Linked DNA regions of Tahibacter amnicola. The protein of the gene in region 2 interacts with the protein of the main gene of each other region in a pairwise test. Links are inferred from orthologs where the notes say so. Each region holds a gene or a part of one and is shown on either strand. Other genes may lie near its edges. The genes, in order: ftsH and hflK.

Region 1 (3,193 bases), 120 kb from region 2 along the record:
GAAGCCCGGATCGACCAGGATGCGTTTCTTGTCGATGCCGGCCAGCTCGCAGGTAAAGATGCGATCGGCAAGGAAGCGTTTGACGTCGGCCACTACCTCCTCGTAATTCGGCGCCTCCTGCATGGTGCGCGGCTCGCCCTGCATGTGCATCAAGCACACCGGAACCTTCAGCTCGGCTGCCGCATCCAGTGCACCGGGCAGGCGCAGGGCCTGGACGTCATTGATCAGCCCCGCCCCGGCCGCGACGGCGGCGCGCATCACGTCGGGCTTGGAGGTATCGATCGACAAGGGAACCGTCGTCTGGCGCGCCAACCCCTCGATCACGGGGATGACGCGCGCCAGTTCCTCTTCTGCACTGACCGCTGTGGCCCCAGGCCGCGTTGACTCACCGCCGATATCCAGCAGGTCAGCGCCTTGCTCCACCAGGGCCAGTCCATGGGCAATCGCTGCCGCGGCGTCCGCGTGCCGTCCACCGTCCGAAAAGGAGTCGGGCGTGGTGTTGACGATGCCGCAGATCAACGGGCGGTCCAACACCAGCTCGCGTCCGTTGCACGACAAGGTGGGATAAAACATGGCGGCCACTCCCTCGTCCACGATCGGATGCCGGACTATCGCAGCCGGCAGCCGCCTTCGCCAAGCGCGCCTGCGTAGCGCGATGCCGTCTACCAAAGCAGCAAGGCCGCCCGAAGGCGGCCTTGCGAGGCATTCACCGCTGACGCAGTCAGTGATCGGATGGCAGCGCGTTGCGGCTGGTCACCGCCGGGCCGCCGATCGGGCTTTCGCCCCGTCCGCCGCTGTTGGCACTGCCGTTGCCGTTGCTGGGACGGTTGGTGCCGTTCCAGTCGCGCGGCGGCGGCGGTTCGCGGCCTTCCATGATGGCGTCGATCTGCGGCGCGTCGATGGTTTCGTACTGCAGCAGGGCGTTGGCCATGGTGTGCAGTTTGTCCATGTTGTCGGCCAGGATTTCGCGCGTCCGCTGGTAGGCGCGATCCAGGATGCCGCGAACAACCTCGTCGATCTTGCGCGCCGTCTCGTCCGAGACGTTCTTGTGCTGGGTGACCGAACGGCCGAGGAAGACTTCGTCCTCCTGCTCACCGTAGGCGACCGGACCGAGTTCGTCGGACAGGCCCCATTTGGTGACCATGTTGCGTGCCATCTGGGTGGCCCGCTCGATGTCGTTGGAGGCACCAGTGGTGACCTTGCCCGCACCGAAAATAAGCTCTTCGGCGACACGGCCGCCGTAGAGCGCACACAGGCGGCTCTCGAGCATGATCTTGTTCCAGCTGTACCGGTCGCCTTCGGGCAGGTACATGGTGACGCCCAGAGCGCGACCGCGCGGAATGATCGTGACCTTGTAGACGGGATCGTGCTCGGGCACCAGGCGGCCGATGATGGCGTGGCCGGCCTCGTGGTAGGCCGTGTTCCGCTTCTCTTCCTCGCTCATGATCATGGAGCGGCGTTCCGCGCCCATCATGATCTTGTCCTTGGCGCGGTCGAAATGCGTCATCGTCACTTCGCGCGAATTCTCGCGGGCAGCAAACAGGGCCGCCTCGTTGACGAGGTTGGCGAGGTCCGCACCCGAGAAGCCCGGCGTGCCGCGCGCGATCACCAGCGGGTCGACGTCGGTCGCGACCGGCACCTTGCGCATGTGGACCTTGAGGATCTGTTCGCGGCCACGCACGTCAGGCAGCGGCACCACGACCTGGCGATCGAAGCGGCCCGGGCGCAGCAGCGCCGGATCGAGCACGTCGGGGCGGTTGGTGGCGGCAATGACGATGATGCCTTCATTGCCCTCGAACCCGTCCATCTCGACGAGGAGCTGGTTCAGCGTCTGCTCGCGCTCGTCATGACCACCGCCGAGGCCGGCGCCGCGATGGCGGCCGACAGCGTCGATTTCGTCGATGAAGATGATGCACGGCGCGTGCTTCTTCGCCTGTTCGAACATGTCGCGGACGCGCGCGGCGCCCACGCCGACGAACATCTCGACGAAATCCGAACCGGAAATGGTGAAGAACGGCACCTTGGCCTCGCCGGCGATCGCCTTGGCGAGCAGGGTCTTGCCCGTACCGGGCGAACCGACCATCAGCACGCCGCGCGGGATCTTGCCGCCCAGCTTCTGGAACTTGCCCGGGTCACGCAGGAAGTCGACCAGTTCCTTGACCTCTTCCTTGGCCTCGTCGCAGCCGGCGACGTCAGCGAAGGTGATCTTGACCTGGTCCTCGCCCTGCAGGCGCGCCCGCGAACGGCCGAAGCTCATCGCGCCGCGGCCACCGCCGCCGGACTGCATCTGGCGCATCACATAGATCAGGAACCCGATGAAAATCAGGAACGGCAGCCAGTTGACGAGGATGCCGACGACCGAGATACCGTTGTCGGTGGGTTCGACGCGCAGTTTCTCGACGTTCTTCTCGAGGTCGGCCATGTTGGCCTCGGTCAGGATCGCCGTGGTGCGCACGGAGCTGCCATCCTTGAGCTTGGCTTCGATCGTGCGGCCGTCGTTCTTGACCAGGACCTCGCCCACGCTGTTGCGCTTGACGCGATCCATGAACTCCGAATAGGCCAGTTCCTGCGGGCCCGCGCCGCGCGGGTTGAATTGCTGGAATACGGTCATCAGCACGGCGGCGATGATCAGCCAGATCAGCAGGTTCTTTGCCATGTCATTCATCAAGTTAACTCCTCACGCGCGCTTGCCCTGGGCCAGCGCATAGACTTCGTTGGATCGCGCCCGCGAAGCCTTTGGTTTACGGATGCTGACGCGTGAAAAGCTCGCCCGCAAGTTCCGTACGTAATCATCAAAGCCGACGCCCTGGAACAACTTGATCAGGAAGTTGCCCCCGGGCTTGAGCCAGTTCTGCGCAAATTCCAGCGCCAGCTCGGAAAGATGCATTGCCCGTGCCTGATCGACGACGTCGACGCCGCTCATATTGGGGGCCATATCCGAGAGAACAAGGTCCACCGGCGCCCCGCCCAGCTGGGCCTCCAGTTCCTTCAGCACGGAATCTTCGCGGAAATCACCGCAAATGAAGTCAACGCCGCTGATTCCCTGCATTGGCAGGATATCCAGGGCAATCACCCGGCCCTGCCCTTTCAGGCGTTCATTGACCAGCTGCGACCATCCGCCCGGCGCGGCACCGAGGTCGACCACCACCATGCCCGGCTTGAGCAGCCGGTCGCGCTCCAGCAACTCGTCCAG
Region 2 (3,174 bases):
ACACAAAGAAACTGTCGCCCTGCGAGGCAATCCGCCCGCACAAGCCCATATCGCACGCGCAAGCGGGCCCGCCCCCGACCGCTTTCAGCCGACCGATGGCACGCCCGCTTCATGTTGCACGGCGCCGGTTGCCCGGCGCCGCGATGTTCATTAGTCCTTGTCGCTGTCGTTGAAGTAGCGGAACAAGTCCGACTTCGGGTCGAGCAGCAACACACCGTTGCCCTGCCGGAACGACGCCCGGTAGGCCTCGAGACTACGCGTGAAGGCGTAGAACTCTGGATCTTTCCCGTAGGCCTGCGCGTACACCTGCGCCGCCTCCGCGTCGCCCTGGCCGCGCGTCTTCTGCGCTTCGCGCGTCGCGTCGGCCAGCAGCACCTGGCGCTCGCGATCAGCGTTCGCCCGGATCGTTTCACCCGCTTCCTGACCGCTGGCGCGCAGGCTGTTGGCGACCTGCTTGCGCTCGGCGCGCATACGGTCGTACACGGACGACAGCACCGTTCCCTCTTCCGGGAAGTTGATGCCGCGGATGCGCACGTCCTTCACTTCGATGCCGAGCGAATTCTGGGTCGAGCGATTGACCTGGTCACGCACGCGCTTGGTGATGTCCACCCGGCCGTCGGCAATCAGCTCATGCAGCGGACGGGCATTGAATTCAAAGCGCAGCGCATCCTTGACGATCGGCGACAGGCGCGAATTGGCCTGTTCTTCGTCGCCGCCGGAGGTCTGGTAGAACTTGGCGAGGTCGTCAATGCGCCACTTGACGTAGAAATCGACCAGCACGCTCTTCTTTTCCGACGTCAGATAGCGCTCCGGCTGGGCGTCAAGGCCAAGGATGCGCTTGTCGAACAACAGTGACTGCTCGAAGAACGGCACCTTCCAGTGCAGTCCCGGCTTGAAGTCGGAACGGACGATCTTGCCGAACTGCAGCAGCAACGCCGACTGCCCTTCGCGCACGACGAACAGCGAATTGACCCCGAGCAGCACCAGCAGGGCGGCAACCAAAGCAACCAACGACTTCATCGCGAACCCTCCCGCTTGGCGCGAACCGCTTCGTCCGACGGCAGCAGGACGCCGCCTCCTGAATTCAAAGCGCCGCCGAGACGGTCGACGGGGAGATTGATCAGGTTGCGGCCGCCCGTGGTGTCGATGACCTTGGTGCTTTCAGTCAGCACTTCCTGCATGGTTTCCAGGTACAGGCGCTGACGGGTCACTTCCGGGGCAGTCTTGTACTGCACCATCAGCAATTCGAAGCGATCCGCGTCACCCTTGGCGAGCGCGACGCGCTCGGCGCTGTAGCCCTCGGCCTCGGCCTTGATGCGCGCTGCCTTGCCGCGCGCCTCCGGCACGACGGTATTGGCATAAGCGCGCGCCTCGTTCTCGATCTGCTGCTTGTTTTCACGCGCGTTGGTCACGTCGTCGAAGGCTTCCTTGACCTGGTCCGGTGGAGCGACCAGCTGGAAATTCACCTCGGTCACGGCCAGCCCCGATTCGTAGGAATCGAGTGTCTGCTGCAGCACCTTCTTGGTCTCGCTGACCAGCTCGGCGCCTTCGCCGGAAAGGATGTGATCCATCTCGCTACCGCCGATCACCTGGCGCACGGCACTCTCGGCCGCTTCCTTCACGGTGCCTTCGGCGTCGCGCAGCTTGAAAAGGTAGTCCTCGGCATTGCTGATCTGGTACTGCACGTTGAAACGGATCCGGACGATGTTTTCATCCATCGTCAGCATGACGACTTCATCGTCCAGCGACTGGACGCGGGTGGTCGCCACCTTGGTCACGGTTTCGATCGGGCGCGGCCACTTGAAGCTCATGCCAGGGCCGAGCACGCGGTTCTTCTTTCCGAACCGCTGTACGACGCCCACTTCCTGTGCATTGATGATCGTGACGGTATCGGCCACGGTCCACAGCAGGACGATCGCCAGCACGACCAGCAGGATCCCGCCAGTGCCGCCGCTGCGCCCGCCGGAGCCACCGAGCAGGTTGCCGAACCGCTCTCTGAGTCGCCTAAGTGTTTCCTCGACATCCGGGCCTTTCTGATTGCCGCGCCAGGGGTCGCGTTTGCCCGGCTCATTCCATGCCATGAGTGGCCCTCGTACGATTCGCGCCACTGCAGGCGCGCCATTGGATTGTCGGTCGTGGTGTAGTGTTCATTGGATGCGATTGTCCGGCCGGCAACCGCATGACGGAACGGTGGTCCGCCTGGGCAGGTTGCGGCCGGATTGTACCCGCAGGGTTCGGACAAGCCCAGCGCAGCCGTTGCAGTCCGCCCCCGGACTGCTACTCCCCTGGCCAGGACGCGCCATTCCCGGGCGCATGGATGGCCCCTTATTCCTTGAAAGCACATCCGCGGCTGCGCATAGTCGTCCTCCGCCTATGCCCGCACGCCGTTATTCATGATTGACGCACCGGTACGCACGAATCTGCCTCCCCGACCAGGTTTACACCCGGTGTCAGTTCGCACGGGACAGACATATGCGCCCCTCCACGCCAGTGCGGGGCAGCGATGAGCACGCTGCGCCCCCTGCCGATACCCAGTTCGCGCTGGCACGGTGGCCGCCGTTATGTCGCAGGGGCGCTGATGGTGGCGGCCACGTTCGCCGCAGGGATATTCCTCATTCCCGGCGTCGGGGTGCTGGCGCCACCGGCCCTGACCGCCCAGAACCTGCACCAGGATCCGGACGTCGCGCGATTTTTCGCCGACACCTTCCCATCGGGTAATCCCGCCCTGATGGCGCGGACGTCCGAGCGTATTCCCCATCTGCTGGACGCCGCACGCACGCGCATCGCGCGGGATTTCGCGGAGCGCCCACCGGTGCACCGGCTGCTCCTGCATACCCTGGCCGAGGTGTGCCTCAATCTTTCCTACTACGAAGGGACACAGCGCGCACTGGCCGACTCGGCGGCGCTGGCCACCGCGCACCGAATGGGCGACGCGGATGCCGATGCGCAACACGCCCTGCTGCGTGCCCGCCTGGCAGTGGAAACCGGCCGGGCGAGCGCGGCCCTTGCCGAGCTGGATTCCTTCCTCGGCAATCATGTCTCCACGCCGATCAGTCCGGAGCAGATGGTCTACCTGCGTCTGCAACGCCTGCGCGCACTGGAGGATTCCGGACGTGGACGGCAAGCCCGCCCGCAGGCGGAAGCCCTCCTGGCAGACACGGAGAAACACCTGGG

The links.
Region 1: the proteins of hflK (region 2) and ftsH interact in binary tests that used the Escherichia coli proteins (3 or more experiments, as listed by UniProt). The link is inferred for Tahibacter amnicola from one-to-one orthologs.

What each region holds. Positions count from the first base shown.
Region 1 is NZ_CP104694.1:2,080,550-2,083,742, reverse strand. Bases 194-3,068 are described here. They hold ftsH (ATP-dependent zinc metalloprotease FtsH), read right to left. Parts: upstream 2,666-3,068; coding sequence 722-2,665; downstream 194-721. Other genes in these bases: rlmE (23S rRNA (uridine(2552)-2'-O)-methyltransferase RlmE), read right to left, coding at 2,678-3,068; folP (dihydropteroate synthase), read right to left, coding at 194-573. In the rest of the region: more of folP, read right to left, coding at 1-193; more of rlmE, read right to left, coding at 3,069-3,193. UniProt on the Escherichia coli protein: Acts as a processive, ATP-dependent zinc metallopeptidase for both cytoplasmic and membrane proteins. Plays a role in the quality control of integral membrane proteins.
Region 2 is NZ_CP104694.1:2,198,766-2,201,939, reverse strand. The notes cover bases 50-2,905. They hold hflK (FtsH protease activity modulator HflK), read right to left. Parts: upstream 2,082-2,905; coding sequence 1,017-2,081; downstream 50-1,016. Other genes in these bases: N4264_RS09345 (tetratricopeptide repeat protein), read left to right, coding at 2,504-2,905; hflC (protease modulator HflC), read right to left, coding at 151-1,020. Outside these bases: more of N4264_RS09345, read left to right, coding at 2,906-3,174.